2 regions of the Methylobacterium sp. 17Sr1-1 genome follow, and region 2 is predicted to be linked to the other one. Evidence: predicted binding sites of a transcription regulator. Region 2 holds the regulator's gene; the other holds the start of a gene.
What was found. Region 2 encodes LexA, which represses DNA repair genes until DNA is damaged. Its sites were predicted from a motif close to TGTTCNNNNTGTGTTCNG; they were not measured.
Positions count from the first base shown of each region.

Region 1: a site for LexA is predicted at 5,556-5,573, ahead of DK412_RS23450 (UvrD-helicase domain-containing protein). Genes of this name have one in related genera too.

Region 1 covers NZ_CP029552.1:5,152,920-5,160,422, forward strand. The annotation lists gene DK412_RS23420 (CDC48 family AAA ATPase) at 1-1,518, shown strand, start outside; gene DK412_RS23425 (L,D-transpeptidase) at 1,644-2,228, shown strand; gene DK412_RS23430 (GIY-YIG nuclease family protein) at 2,375-2,638, shown strand; gene DK412_RS23435 (FAD-linked oxidase C-terminal domain-containing protein) at 2,918-4,336, opposite strand; gene DK412_RS23440 (thioesterase family protein) at 4,564-5,127, shown strand; gene DK412_RS23445 (hypothetical protein) at 5,203-5,451, opposite strand; gene DK412_RS23450 (UvrD-helicase domain-containing protein) at 5,585-7,503, shown strand, end outside.
Region 2 covers NZ_CP029552.1:1,856,932-1,864,434, forward strand. The annotation lists gene DK412_RS08355 (tlde1 domain-containing protein) at 1-113, shown strand, start outside; gene DK412_RS08360 (hypothetical protein) at 412-690, shown strand; gene lexA (transcriptional repressor LexA) at 879-1,646, shown strand; gene DK412_RS08370 (cupin domain-containing protein) at 1,721-2,905, opposite strand; gene DK412_RS08375 (NCS2 family permease) at 3,098-4,453, opposite strand; gene DK412_RS08380 (molybdopterin cofactor-binding domain-containing protein) at 4,444-7,173, opposite strand; gene DK412_RS08385 (FAD binding domain-containing protein) at 7,170-7,503, opposite strand, start outside.

The DNA of each region.
Region 1 (7,503 bases), 3.2 Mb from region 2:
CTGCTCGCCCGCGCCGTGGCGAACGAGACCGAGGCGCAGTTCTTCCACATCGCCGGCCCGGAGATCATGGGCAGCCAGTACGGCGAATCCGAGCAGCGCCTGCGCCAGATCTTTTCCGAGGCCCAGCGCAACGCGCCCGCCATCATCTTCATCGACGAGATCGATTCGATCGCCCCGAAGCGCGAGGAGGTCCGCGGCGAGGTCGAGCGGCGCATCGTGGCGCAATTGCTCACCCTGATGGACGGCCTCGAGCCGCGCCAGAATATCGTGGTGATCGGCGCCACCAACCGGCGCGACGCCATCGACGAGGCGCTTCGGCGCCCCGGCCGCTTCGACCGGGAGATCATCATCGGCGTGCCCGACGAGCCCGGCCGGCGCGAGGTCCTGACCATCCACACCCGCGGCATGCCGCTCGGCGACAACGTCGATCTCGACGAGATCGCGCGGACCACCTACGGTTTCGTCGGCGCCGACCTCTCGGCGCTCGCCCGCGAGGCGGCGATGGACGCCTTGCGCCGCGTCCTGCCGCAGATCAACCTCAAGGAGGGCATCCCGCACGAGATCCTGGAGCAGCTCCAGGTCTGCCGCGAGGATTTCTTGAACGCGTTGAAGCGGGTGCAGCCCTCGGCGCTCCGCGAGATCATGATCCAGGTCCCGAACGTCACCTGGGACGATGTCGGGGGCCTCGGCGACGTGCAGACCAAGCTGCGCGAGGGCGTCGAGCTGCCCTTGCGCAACCCGGAGGCGTTTCGCCGCATCGGCATCCGCCCGGCCAAGGGCTTCCTGCTGTTCGGACCGCCCGGCACCGGCAAGACCCTGCTCGCCAAGGCGGTGGCCCGGGAGGCGCAGGCGAACTTCGTCGCCACCAAGTCCTCGGACCTGCTCTCGAAATGGTACGGCGAATCCGAGCAGCAGGTCTCGCGCCTGTTCGCCCGCGCCCGCCAGGTCGCCCCGACGGTCATCTTCATCGACGAGATCGATTCGCTCGCCCCGGTCCGCGGCGGCGGCCTCGGCGAGCCCGCGGTGACCGAGCGGGTGGTCAACACCATCCTCGCCGAGATGGACGGCCTGGAGGAGTTGCAGGGCGTGGTGGTGATGGCCGCCACCAACCGGCCGAACCTCGTCGATCCGGCCCTGCTGCGCCCCGGCCGCTTCGACGAGCTCGTCTACGTGCCGGTGCCGAGCATCGCCGGGCGCCGCCACATCCTGGGCATCCACACCCGCGCGATGCCGCTCGCCGACGACGTCGACCTCGACGGGCTCGCCGAGCGCACGACCCGCTTCACCGGCGCCGACCTCGAGGACCTGACCCGCCGGGCCGGCCTGATGGCGTTGCGCGAGAACCTGGCGAGCGAGCGGGTGACGCAGGCGCATTTCGACGCGGCGTTGCGCGAGACCCGCGCCTCGGTGACGCCCGAGATGGAGCAGGATTACGAGACGATGCTGCGCACCCTCAAGCAGGAGGGCCCGCAGCGCCAGCCGATCGGCTTCGTGCCGCTTCGGCAGGCGGCCGAATAGGCGACAGTGTCATCGCGCGGCCTGTGGCGGATTAGCACCACGGGTCGGGCGGCGATTGTTTCCGCCCTGTTTTCGCCACAGCCCGGCGGCCAACCCGTTCGATGTTTTTCGAACGGGAGGGGACCATGACCCGTCTGACCGCACCGCGGCGCCGCTTGAGGCCGATCCTGGCGGCGACAGCCCTGCTGAGCCTCGCGGCGCCGGCCCACGCCATCGGCCTGCTCGAGCGCGGGCCGATCGCCGACTTCCTGACGGTGTTTCGCCAGCAGGGCGTGCCGCGCCAGACCATCGGCTGGAACAGCCCCTACAAGCCCGGCACGGTGGTGATCTCGACCAGCCAGCGCCGGCTCTACTACATCCTGCCGAACCAGGAGGCCGTGCAGTACGGCGTCGGCGTCGGCCGCGAGGGCTTCTCCTGGGCCGGCACCAAGACCGTGACGATGAAGAAGGAATGGCCGTCCTGGCGCCCGCCGGAGCAGATGATCAAGCGCCGCCCCGACCTGCCGCGCTACATGGCCGGCGGCAACGACAACCCGCTCGGGGCGCGTGCGCTCTATCTCGGCTCCTCGCTCTACCGAATCCACGGCTCGAACGAGCCGGAGACGATCGGCGCGGCGGTGTCCTCGGGCTGCATCCGCATGACCAACCGGGACGTGATCGACCTGTACGATCGCGTGAAGGTGGGGACGAAGGTGGTGGTGTTGCCGTAGGGTTCGTTCTTTCGGGTTTATCCGGATGCGAAGCGGCTGTGTCGGCGTTGTGCTGATAGATGGAGCCGCTTCGCGGCACTTCTCGCGCTGGATCCCGGATCTCCTTCCGCTTACGCTGCAGTCGTCCGGGAAAGGGCGGTGCGCGCATGGCGAAGGGCGGCTTCGTCTACATGCTGGCGAGCGGGCGCAACGGCACGCTCTATCTCGGATCGACGGCTGATCTGTGCCGTCGCATCTATGAGCATCAGCAGGCTCATACGCCCGGATTCACGACTCGCTATGGCGTACTAAACTTGGTCTGGCACGAGCAGTATGCACTCATCGTTGATGCCCGACATCGCGAATACGCGCTCAAGAATTGGCGCCGTGCGTGGAAAATCGCGCTGTTCGAAACGATGAACCCGGAATAGCGTGATTTGTCAGCCGACTTGAACAATTAAACAAAGTGCATTTCCGCCTCACCCCTCTCCCGGACGACTGCAGCGAAGCGGAAGGAGATCCGGGACCCAGCAGAAGAAGTGCCGCGAAGCGGCTCTGTATGCTGCACCGTTGCAGACATAAAGACGCTTCGCGACTTTTTGCGCTGGATCCCGGATCTCCTTCCACTTCGTTTCAGTCGTCCGGGAAAGGGAGAGCCTTGTGACGAACGTCCGCTTACAAGCTCGATCTCATCGTGGAAAGAAGGCCGCCTACACCGCCACGACCTTCCCCGGGTTCATGATGTTGTCCGGATCGATCGCCCGCTTCAGTGTCCGCATCAGGTTCAGCGCCTCCGGCCCGTGCTCCAGCTCCATGAAGCGCATCTTCTTCTGGCCGATGCCGTGCTCGCCGGTGCAGGTGCCCTCCATGGCGATGGCGCGGGCGACCAGGCGCTCGATGAAGCCGGTGACCCGGGCGATCTCGTCGGGATCGTCCATCATCACGAGCGGCGAGGTGTGGAAGTTGCCGTCGCCGACATGGCCCGCGATCGGCGCGGTGATGCCGCTCTCGACGATGTCGCGCTTGGTCTCGTCGACGCATTCGGCGAGCCGCGAGATCGGTACGCAGACGTCGGTGGCGATGACCCGCGCCCCCGGCCGCAAGCCGACCGCCGCCCAGTAGACGTCGTGGCGCGCCTGCCACAGCCGGGTGCGGTCCTCCGGCTTCGTCGCCCACTCGTAGGGACCGCCCTCGAACTCCGCCGCGATCTCGCCGAAGCGCTCGGCCTGCTCGCGCACGCTGGCATCCGTGCCGTGGAACTCGACCAGCAGCAGCGGGGTCTCCGGCAGGGTCAGCTTCGAGTAAGCGTTGCAAGCCGCGACCTGGACCTCGTCGAGGAGCTCGATCCGCGCCACCGGCAGGCCGGACTGGATCGTCACGATGACCGCGTCGCAGGCCGCCTTGATGCTCGGGAACGGGCACACGCCGGCGGAGATCGCCTCCGGGATGCCGGCGAGCTTGAGGGTCAGCTCGGTGATGATGCCGAAGGTGCCCTCGGAGCCCACCAGCAGCCGGGTGAGGTCGTAGCCGGCGGAGGTCTTGCGCGCCCGCGGGCTGGTGCGGACGATGTCGCCGTTCGGCATCACGGCGGTGAGCGACAAGACATTGTCCTTCATCGTGCCGTAGCGCACCGCGTTGGTGCCCGAGGCCCGCGTCGCCGCCATGCCGCCCAGCGACGCGTCGGCGCCCGGATCGATCGGGAAGAACAGGCCCTGGTCGCGCAGGTGCTCGTTCACGGCTTTGCGGGTCACGCCGGGCTGGACCACGCAGTCGAGGTCCTCGGCATGGACCGCCAGCACCTTGTTCATCCCGTTCATGTCGATCGAGATGCCGCCGAACGGCGCGTTGACGTGGCCCTCGAGCGACGTGCCGGTGCCGAAGGCGACGACCGGCATCTTGTGGGCGGCGCAGACGCGCACCACCGCCTGCACGTCCTCGGTGCTCGTGGCGTAGACCACCGCGTCCGGCGGCTGGTTGGCCACCCAGGTCAGGGTGCTGGCATGCTGCTCGCGCACCGCCTGCGAGGTGACGACGCGGTTGCCGAAGAGCGAGGTCAGCTCGCGGATGACGGCATCCACGGTCTCCGGGGACGGGCGCTCGCGGGTGGGAACAGGGCTTGGGGCGTTCATGGCGGGTCTCCCGGACGGTGTGGCGACCGGGCGGACCGGCCTTTTGCCGGCCACTCTAGCAGCCGTGTCCCGGCCGGCATATCCGGGCGCCCGGTCACGGAGAAGTGCGCTCCGGGGCTGACACCTTGCCCCAAGGTGCAACGCATCCGGGGATGCATCCCTCGCCCAAGCGTGGTACGTCCCTGGGCGCCCTTGTCATCCCGCTTGCGCTCACCGGGAGCCCCACAATGGCTGACGACCGTCCCGCTTCGGTCTTCTTCTTCGCGCCGTTCGTGTCGTCCACGATGGCGATCGAGCCGGGCTGGATCGACTACAACGGCCACCTGAACATGGCCTACTACCACGTCCTGTTCGACCGGGCGGTGGACGAGGCGTTCGGCGTGGTCGGCCTCGGGCCCGACTACATGGAGACCGGGCGCGGCACGACCTTCGCCGCCGAGGTCCACGTGCGCTACCGCCGCGAGCTGGTCCTCGACGATCGGGTGCGGGTGACGCTGCAGCTCATCGCCTTCGACGAGAAGCGGATCCACTTCTATTCCGAGATCCGCCACGCCACCGAGGGCTGGGTCGCCGCCACCTCGGAGAACCTGTCCCTCCACGTCGACCCGATGACGCGGCGCGTGGCGCCGTTCCCGGAGGACATCCAGGCCAACCTCTCGGTCATGCTCGGCTCGCATGCCCGGCTGCCGCGGCCCGACGATCTCGGCCGGGTGATCGGCATTCCGGACCGCAGCCACCCGCGACCGGAGGCGATCGCCTTCGCAGCCGCCGGGGCGCGGGTCAGGCACTGAGGCCCGGGCGGCGCGTCAGCGCCGCGGAACCAACACTGTGGCGCGTCGGCGCCGCGCAACCGACAGTGTAGCGCGTCAGCGCCGCGGGACCACGATCGGCGCGGGCGGCGGCGGCGTGGCCTGCTGGCTCCGGATCTGCCCCTGGAGCTGGTTGGTCTCGAACCGGTTCTGCTGCTGGATGCTCCGCGTCTCGGCACCGGACGTGATCGAGCGGTTGATCCCCTCGACGGCCTGCTGGGAGCGGTTGGCGGGCACCTGGTTCTGCGCCAGCGCCGGGAGCGGCGCGGCGGCGAGCGCGAGGATGAGAAGGGCGTGGGCGCGCATCGGGGTCCTTTCCCTGTCGGGTTGGTCGCTGCGGGAACGACGCCGGGGCTCTCGCAAGGTTCCGGCCTCGCACCCGAGACGTATGCGCTCCCCACCCTCGACGCCGTTCGCGTTTTGGTCCAGTGATGCGGGCATGACTCGCGACTTCCCGGCCGGGACTGCCCCCACCTCGATCTCCGCCCGCGCCCGCGCCGCGGTGGTGCCGCAGGACGCCTCCTACCTCACGGGGCTCAATCCCGAGCAGCGCCGCGCCGTCGAGGCGACGGAGGGGCCGGTGCTGGTGCTGGCCGGCGCCGGCACCGGCAAGACCCGGGTGCTGACGACCCGCATCGCCCACCTGATCTCGACCGGGCGCGCCCGGCCCTTCGACATCCTGGCGGTGACCTTCACCAACAAGGCCGCCCGGGAGATGAAGGAGCGCATCGGCACGCTGATCGGTCCGGCCGGGGAGGGGATGCCGTGGCTCGGCACCTTCCACGCCATCGGCACCAAGATCCTGCGCCGCCACGCCGAACTGGTCGGCCTGCGCTCCGACTTCACGATCCTCGGCACCGACGACCAGCTGCGGCTCTTGAAGCAGGTGATCGCCGCGGCCGATCTCGACGAGAAGCGCTGGCCCGCCCGCAGCCTCGCCGGCACGATCGACGGCTGGAAGAATCGCGGCCTCGGCCCCGAGCAGGTGCCGGCGGGCGAAGCCTCGGCCTTCGGCTTCGGCAAGGGGGGTGGGCTCTACGCCGCCTACCAGGAGCGCTTGCGGGCGCTCAACGCCGTCGATTTCGGCGACCTGCTGCTGCTCTGCCTTCGGCTGTGGCGCGAGAATCCGGACGTACTCACCAATTACCAGCAGCGCTTCCGCTACATCCTGGTCGACGAGTACCAGGACACCAACGTCGCCCAGTATCTCTGGCTGCGCCTGCTCGCGCAAGGGCACCGCAACGTCGCCTGCGTCGGCGACGACGACCAGTCGATCTACGGCTGGCGCGGCGCCGAGGTCGACAACATCCTGCGCTTCGAGCACGATTTTCCGGGTGCCCTGGTGGTTCGGCTGGAGAACAACTACCGCTCGACCGGCCACATCCTGGCCGCGGCTTCCGTGCTGATCGCCCATAATGAGGGCCGCCTCGGCAAGACCCTGCGCACCGACAGCCCGGAGGGCGAGAAGGTCACGGTCACCGGCGCCTGGGACTCGGAGGAGGAGGCGCGCCTCGTCTGCGAGGAGATCGAGAGCCTGCAGGCCAAGGGCCACAAGCTCGCCGAGATCGCCGTGCTGGTGCGCATCTCGGCGCAGATGCGCGAGATCGAGGACCGCTTCGTCCAGCTCGGCCTGCCCTACCGGGTGGTCGGCGGCCCGCGCTTCTACGAGCGGGCCGAGATCCGGGACGCGCTGGCGTATCTTCGCATCGTCGCCAACGGCTCCGACGACCTCGCCTTCGAGCGGATCTTCAACACGCCGAAGCGCGGCCTGGGCGACGCGACGCTCCAGGCTCTGCACGGGCTCGCCCGCCGCGCCAAGGTGCCGCTGCTCCAGGCCGCCCGCATGATGAGCGAGACCGAGGAGCTGAAGCCCAAGCCCCGCTCCACCGTGCGAGCGCTGTGCCAGAGCTTCTCCCGCTGGGCCAAGCTCCTGGAGGACCAGCCGCACACCGAGGTGGCGCAGACGATCCTGGAAGAGTCCGGCTACACCGAGATGTGGCAGAAGGAGCGCACCGCCGACGCCGCCGGCCGGCTCGAGAACCTGAAGGAGCTGGTGCGCTCGATGGAGGAGTTCCCGGACCTCGCCGGCTTCCTCGAGCACGTCTCCCTCGTCATGGACGCCAACGAGGCCGAGGGCGGCGACCGGGTGAGCCTGATGACGCTCCACGCGGCGAAGGGCCTGGAATTCGACACCGTGTTCCTGCCCGGCTGGGAGAACGGCCTGATGCCGAACCAGCGCGCCCTCGACGAGAGCGGGCGGGCGGGCCTGGAGGAGGAGCGGCGCCTCGCCCATGTCGGCCTGACCCGGGCGCGCAAGCGCGCCAAGATCTCCTTCGCGGTCAACCGGCGCATCCACGG
Region 2 (7,503 bases):
AGGCCTTCCTGCGCGGCGAGGTCCGCCGCCTCGTCGTGGTGCCGGGCAGCGGCGCGAGCGACCTGCCGCGGATCGGGCGGGGCGGGCCGTCGGATCGGGCGACACGGGGCTGAGAGAGCCAGTTCGATCGGCCCTCGACGGAACTTGACACCCTCCGCGTCATCCCGGGGCCACGCAGTGGAACCCGGGATCCATCACCGCCGACATCGGAGAACGAGACGGGATCGGTCGCCGCATCATCCTGCCTCGTTAGCGGCTATGGCTTCCGGGTTCCGCTGCGCGGCCCCGGGATGACGCAGAGGGTTTGACTTCGGCCTGCCGACTCGAACAGCTCCCCCGAGTCGGGCCGGATCCGGCGGAACCAGTCGGCGTCTCGCGTGTACACGCCCCTCAACGAGAGGAGAGCGTCGGATGAAGTCGATCCTGGGGGCTGGCATCGTGGCGGTTCTCCTGCTCCCCGCGCCGGCGCTGGCGCAGGCGCAGCAGACCACGGTCGGCCCCGGCGGCCTGCGGCTGCCCCAGGTCATCGCCGGCCCGCCCCCGGCCCCCGCCGCAAGCACCGACGGCGCGGTCGCTCCCCCGGTCCACGTCGATTCCCTGGCGGACGCGTTCCACCGGCCGCTCTCCGCGACCGCGGAGCCGCCGCCGAACCCGCTCTTCGCCCGCGAGCCGGAGCCCGCCCGGCGCTAGCAGAGCGTCGTTCCGCTGCTCGCGAGGTGCGGTTTGCCTGCCCGACATCGCCCGAATTGACCCGGATCTCTTCCCTCTGCTGCGTTCTCCCGCCGCAGTTCGAGACCCGCTTGCGGAACACTTGCGGAACGCTTACCATGTTCGTGGTTTGTTTCCGGAGCGCGACAGCGCGGGGATGAGAGTGTCACATGCTCACGCGTAAGCAGTTGGACCTGCTCCGCTTCATTCAGCAGAGAATGCGCGAGACGGGCGTCCCCCCGTCCTTCGACGAGATGAAGGACGCCCTCGATCTCAAGTCGAAATCGGGCATCCACCGCCTGATCACGGCCCTGGAGGAGCGGGGCTTCCTGCGCCGCCTGCCGAACCGGGCCCGGGCGATCGAGGTGATCCGCATCCCCGACGCGGTGACCGGGCCCGTGGCGGCCGCGCCCGCAGGGCATGGATCCGGAGGCCTTGGATCCGGCGCCGAGGTGCTGCGGTTCAACCCCAGCGTGGTCGAGGGCGGGCGCGCCCACGAGCCGAAGCGGCCCGCCGGCATCCCCGCGATGGCCACGGCGTCGGACGAGAACGGCCAGTCGGTCAGCGTGCCGGTGATGGGCCGGATCGCCGCCGGTACGCCGATCTCGGCGATCCAGAGCCAGAGCCGCTCGGTGGCGATGTCGCCGGACTTCCTCGCCAGCGGCGAGCACTACGCGCTCGAGGTGCGCGGCGACTCGATGATCGAGGCCGGCATCCTCGACGGCGACCTCGTGGTGATCCGCCGCCAGGAGACCGCCAATACCGGCGACATCATCGTGGCGCTGATCGACGACGAGGAGGCGACCCTCAAGCGCCTGCGTCGCCGCGGCTCCTCGATCGCGCTCGAAGCCGCCAACCCGGCCTACGAGACCCGGGTGCTCGGGCCGGACCGGGTGCGGATCCAGGGCCGGCTGGTGAGCCTCGTCCGGAAATATTGAGGGACAGGACGGGGCGGACCGGAGGCCGGTCCGCCCCGTCCTGCGTTCGCAATCCTCGTGAGCCGCCCGCGCGCTCAGACGGTCCGGCTGAAGACCCGCGACGCCGTCGGGAAGCTGGCGGCGGCCTGTTCGTCAAGGCCGAGATTGGCGGCGAGCAGGTGGCGCGGCGCCTGGGCGAGCCAGCCCGCCAATGACGACTCGCTGTAGACCCCGCTGTCGTGCACGCCGACGAGCTCGGCCGTTCCGGTCCCGATATTCTCGACGGAGTGTCCGCAGGCCCGCGGAATGTAGGCGCAGTCGCCCGGGCCCAGCTCGGCCACGGCTAGGCGCTTGTCCGGCCCGAACAGGGTCACGCGGGTGCGCCCCCGCAGGACGTAGTGCCACTCGTTCGCGCCCGGATGCCAGTGCGGGGTGTGGATCGCACCGGGCGCGAGCCGCACGAGAAGGCCGGTCATCCCCGCCGAGACCGGGAAGGCGCTCGCGGGCGCCACCCGCATCGTGCTGCCGGCGGCATCCACGATCGTGTCGCTCCCCGCCAGCCCGTAGCGATGCGACCGTGACGGCGCGAGAGGCCGCTCGGCCCGCGCGGCCGGGCCGTCGAGGGGCAGGACGGGCCCCTGCATGATGTAGGTCTCGCCCGGGGGAAGCGCCGCCAGCGTCGCCTCCGGCACGCCGAGGGCGTGGCCGAGGATCGCCGGGTCGAGGCGGCTCATCCAGTCGGAGAGCCCGAAGGTGCCGTGCTCACCGTAGAGGCCGTCGTCGAAGGCGAGGATCGCGTGGCACGGATCGGTCCCGAGGGCCTGGATCGCGTGGGCGTGGCCGCCGGGAAAGTACCAGGTGTCCCCGGGCGCGAAGTTGACGACCTCCATCTCGCCCGCGGCGTCGATCACCGTCGCCTGGCAATGCCCGGCGACGATGTAGCCCCACTCCGCCGAGCTGTGCCAATGCATCTCGCGCACGCCGCCCGGGTTGAGGAACAGGTGCGCGCCGGCGATCCCGGTGGCGATGGGGAGCTGGCGCGTCGTGACGTCCCGGGCCCAGCCGCCCGAGGTCGCCTTGATCGGGCCGGCATCGAGCGAGATGGTGAAGGCCGGCGGCGCACCGGCCTTGCGGGGGATCGTGCGCAGGAAGGTGCCGGCGGGGGCGACGTCGGCGCCGGCGGCGTGACCGTCGTCCGTGGCGGCGAAGGCGCCGCCGACGGCGAAGCTGCCGCCCGCGGCCAGGGTTCCGAGGAAGACGCGGCGGCTGGTCTGGTCCATGAAGCCCTCTCGACGAAAGGGCGCGATGTCGCGACGAGTCCCGCTCGGCCCGGGCGCCCGCATGCATGATCAGCGTTCCGGCTCGACTGGGCGTCCTTCGTTTGAGGGACACTTAACCGGTGATTCGACTTCCCAGTGGCGGTTTCCGGAAGTCGATCGGCGAGCCGGAGGCTGTCACGACTTCCACCCCCCTCAATGCGCGCTGCCCGTCGCCACGAACTTGAACAGGAATACGCCCGCGATCACCCACACCACCGGCTTCACGTCGCGGAAACGGCCGGTGAGCAGCTTGATCACCGCGTAGGTGATGAAGCCGAAGGCGACGCCGTTGGCGATCGAGTAGGTGAAGGGCATGAGCAGCGCGGTGACGCAGGCCGGCAGCACCTCGGTCAGGTCGTCCCAGTCGAGATCGACCAGCTCGTGCAGCATCAGGCAGGCGACGTAGAACAGGGCCGGCGCCGTGGCGTAGGCCGGGACCGAGCCGGCGAGCGGCGCGAAGAACAGGCAGGCGAGGAACAGGAAAGCCACGGTCGCGGCGGTGAGCCCGGTGCGCCCGCCCTCCTCGACGCCGGACGCGCTCTCGAGATACGCCGTGGTGCTCGACGTGCCCAGCAGCGAGCCGACGAAGATCGACGACGAATCCGCCATCAAGGCCTTGTCGAGGCGCTCCATCTTGCCCTCCGTGAGGAGGCCCGCCCGGTTGGCGACGCCCATCAGCGTGCCGGTGGCGTCGAAGAGCTCGACCAGGAAGAACACCAGGATCACGTTGAGCAACCCGCCCGACAGGGCGCCGGTGATGTCGAGGGCGAACAGGGTCGGGGCGATCGAGGGCGGCAGCGACGCGACGCCCTGGAAGGTGTTGTCGGCGACGACGAAGCTCAACGCCGTGACCGTCAGGATGCCGGCCAGCAGCGCGCCCCGCACCTTGCGCACCGAGAGCACGGCGACGATCAGGAAGCCCAGCACCGCCAGCACCGTGCTCGGCTTGTGCAGGTCGCCGAGGGTGACGAAGGTCGCCGGGCTCGCCGCCACCACGCCGGCGCTCTTGAGCGCGATGATCGCGAGGAACAGTCCGATGCCGACCGTGATGGCGATGCGCATCGAGCGCGGGATGCCTTCGACGATGATCCGGCGCAGGCCCGTCAGGGTGACGACCATGAAGAGCAGGCCGGAGATGAACACCGCCCCGAGCGCCGCCTGCCAGGTGTAGCCCATCTGGAGCACCACCACGTAGGCGAAGTAGGCGTTGAGCCCCATGCCGGGGGCGAGCGCGATCGGGTAGTTGGCGTAGAACGCCATCACCAGCGAGCCGATCGCCGCGACGAGGCAGGTGGCGACGAACACCGCGCCCTTCGGCATCCCGGCATCGCCCAGGATGTTGGGGTTGACGAAGATGATGTAGGCCATCGTCAGGAAGGTGGTCAGCCCGGCGAGCAGCTCCGTGCGCACGGTGGTGCCGTGGGCCGAGAGCGCGAAGGTGCGCTCCAGGAACCCTTCGTGAGAGGGACCGGTCGATCGGGTCAGCCGGTCGTCGCGCTTCAGGTCCATTGCTCCTCCTCGCCGCTCTGGGTCGCGTCGCTGATCTGTCGGTAGATCCGGTCGGGGGCGAAGGGCGTCGCGGTCAGCCGCGCGCCGGTCGCGTCCCGGATGGCGTTGGCGAGCGCCGCCGCCACAGGGTTGAACGGGCTCTCGCTCATCGACTTGGCGCCGAGCGGCCCGATCGCGTCGTGGGTGTCGGCGAAGATCACCTCGGTGCGGGGCACGTCGGCGATGGCCGGGATGTGGTAGGTGCGGAAGGACGGGGTCGCGACGCGGCCCTCGCCGTCGACCCGCAGATCCTCGTAGAGCGCCGCGCCGAGCGCCTGGGCGACGCCGCCCTCGATCTGGCCGCGGCACTGCACCGGGTTCATCACCCGTCCGGCATCCGCCGCGTGGACGCTCCGGAGGATGCGCACCTCGCCCGTCCCCGGATGCACCGCGACCTGGAAGCCCTGGACGTTGAACGCCACCGAGCGCGGGGTGCCGTCGGCGTGACCGACCGCCTCCGCGGGGCCGAGATCGGCGAGCGGCACCCGCGCCTCGCCCGAGACGGCGAACGCGCCGTCGAGCCGGCAGGCGGCGGGATCGACCCCGAGGCGGGCGGCGGCGCGCTCGCGCAAGGTCGCGGCCAAGCTGTCCGCGGCGCGCAAGGTGGCCTGGCCCGCCACCACGATGCCGGTGCTGCCATAGGCGCCGGTATCGTGCCCGACCGCGTCGGTGTCGCCCTGGCGCAGGGCGATCCGGTCCGGCGTGGTGCCCAACGCTTCCGCGGCGATCTGGCCGTGCACCGTCGAGGTGCCGTTGCCGAACTCGACCGTGCCGACGCTCAAGGCGTAGCGCCCGTGCTCGCCGAGGGCGATGCGGCTTTGCGCGAAATGACCGCGGGGCGGGATCGTGTCGATCATCGACAAGGCCATGCCGGATCCCGTGCGCCAGCCCGGCCTCCCCGGGGGAGGGGACGCGGACAGGGCCTCCGCGACCCGGTCGAGGCATTGGTCGAGGCCGTAGCTGCCGTATCGGACGTCGTGCGGCTCCAGGCTCGTCGAGACCATCGGGTCGCCGGGGCGGATCACGTTGCGCCGCCGCAGCTCGAACGGATCGAGGTCGAGCGCCCGAGCGAGCTCGTCCATGGCGGATTCGACCGCGAAGATGGTCTGGCTCAGCCCGTAGCCGCGAAACGCCCCGGCCGGCAGGGTGTGGGTGTGGACGGCGTAGCCGTCGACCCGCTTGTTGGCGCAGCGATAGACCGCGATCACCTCGTTGCAGCCGTGATGCAGCACGCCGCCGGCATGGTTGCCGTAGGCGCCGGTATTCGACAGCACGTCGAGGGCGATCGCCGTCAGGGTGCCGTCGCGGCGCGCGCCGAGGCGCACCCGCACCCGCATCGGGTGGCGGGTGGTGGTGGCGGCGAACTGCTCGGCGCGGGTCAGTTCCCAGCGCACCGGCCGGCCGGTCGCCAGCACGGCGAGCGCCACCAGGTCCTCGGTCAGCATCTCCTGCTTAGCCCCGAAGCCGCCGCCGACCCGGCCGCACTCGACCCGGACGTCCTCGCGCGGGAGATCGAACAGGGCGCACAGCGCGTCGCGGGTGAGGAACGGCACCTGGGTGCTGGAGCGCAGGACGAGCCGCCCGTCCGGATCGCGCCAGCCGATCGCCGCGTGGGTCTCGAGATGCGCGTGCTGGATCCGCTGCGAGGTATAGGTGCCCTCGTGCACCACCTCCGCCGCGGCGAGGCCGGCCGCGACGTCGCCGACCTCGCCATGGGCCTCGGCGGCGAGGTTGGGATGGGGGTGGAGCGGCGGCGCGTCCTCGCCGGTCGGGCGTGCGCCGTGGACGAGGGCTGCGTCGGGGTCGAGGGCGCGCTCGGGGTCGAGGCAGGCCGGCAGCACCGCGTAGTCGACGCGCAGGGCCCGGCAGCCGGCCTCGGCCGCCGCCTCGCTCTCGGCGAGCACCGCCGCGACGCGCTGGCCGACGAAGCGCAGCACGGGATCGAGCACCCTCGTGTCGCTGGCATCGTCGCCGGGGTTCTGGTGGCGGGCGGTGGAGAAGAGCCGGTCCGGCGCGTCGGCATGGGTGAGCACCCGCACCACCCCGGGGAGCGCCAGGGCGGCGCTGGCGTCGATGCGCAGGACGCGGGCATGGGCGTGGGGCGAGCGCAGCACCTTGAGATGCAGGGCGCCGGGCACGTCGAGGTCGAGGGTGTAGCGCGCCCGGCCGGTCACCAGGGCGGCGCTGGCCGGGGCCGGCGCACTGTGCCCGCAGGCCTGTGGGATAACTCCATCGATCCCCGCGATCGCGTCGGCGATCGACCGGTAGCCCGTGCAGCGGCAGAGGTTGCCCTTCAGCGCCGCCGGCAGATCCCGGCGCTGGCCCTGGTCGAGGGCCGCCGCCGTCATCACCATCCCGGAGGTGCAGAAGCCGCACTGGAACGCTTGCGCGGCGACGAAGGCCGCCTGCACGGGGTGCAGGGCGTCGGGCACGCCGCTATCCGGCGCGCAGGGGCCGGCGAGCCCCTCGACTGTCGTGATGCTGCGCTCCGCCGCCCGGAAGGCGGGCACCAGGCAGGAATGCAGCGGCTCGCCGTCGACATGCACCGTGCAGGCGCCGCAATCGCCGGCGTCGCAGCCCTTCTTGACCCCGAACCAGCCGAGCTCGCGCAGCAGGGTGCGCAGGCATTGCCCGGGGCGGGGTTCGGCCTCGTGCACCGTTCCGTTGACCGTCAGCCTCATGCGCCGCCCCCCATGAGCTCGGCCCGGGCCTCCTCGGCGAGGAGCCCGGTGACGTGGCGGCGCCAGTCCGGCGCCCCGTGGACGTCGTCGTACCAGAGGCCGGCGGGGATCGCGGCATCGAGCGCCGCCGCCAGCGCCCCGGCCTCCGGCAGGGCGGGACGGTCGATCCGCACCGGGCGCCGGGTCGCGGCCGTCACCGTGAGGGCGAAGGCGCCGGACGGGTCCAGGGTGGCGATGGTGAGCGCGCCGGAGCGTCCGTTGGGACTGAGGGAGAGGCGCCGGAAGGCGGCGCGCCGCCGCAAGGCCGCCGCGGGCAAAACAATCTCCCGC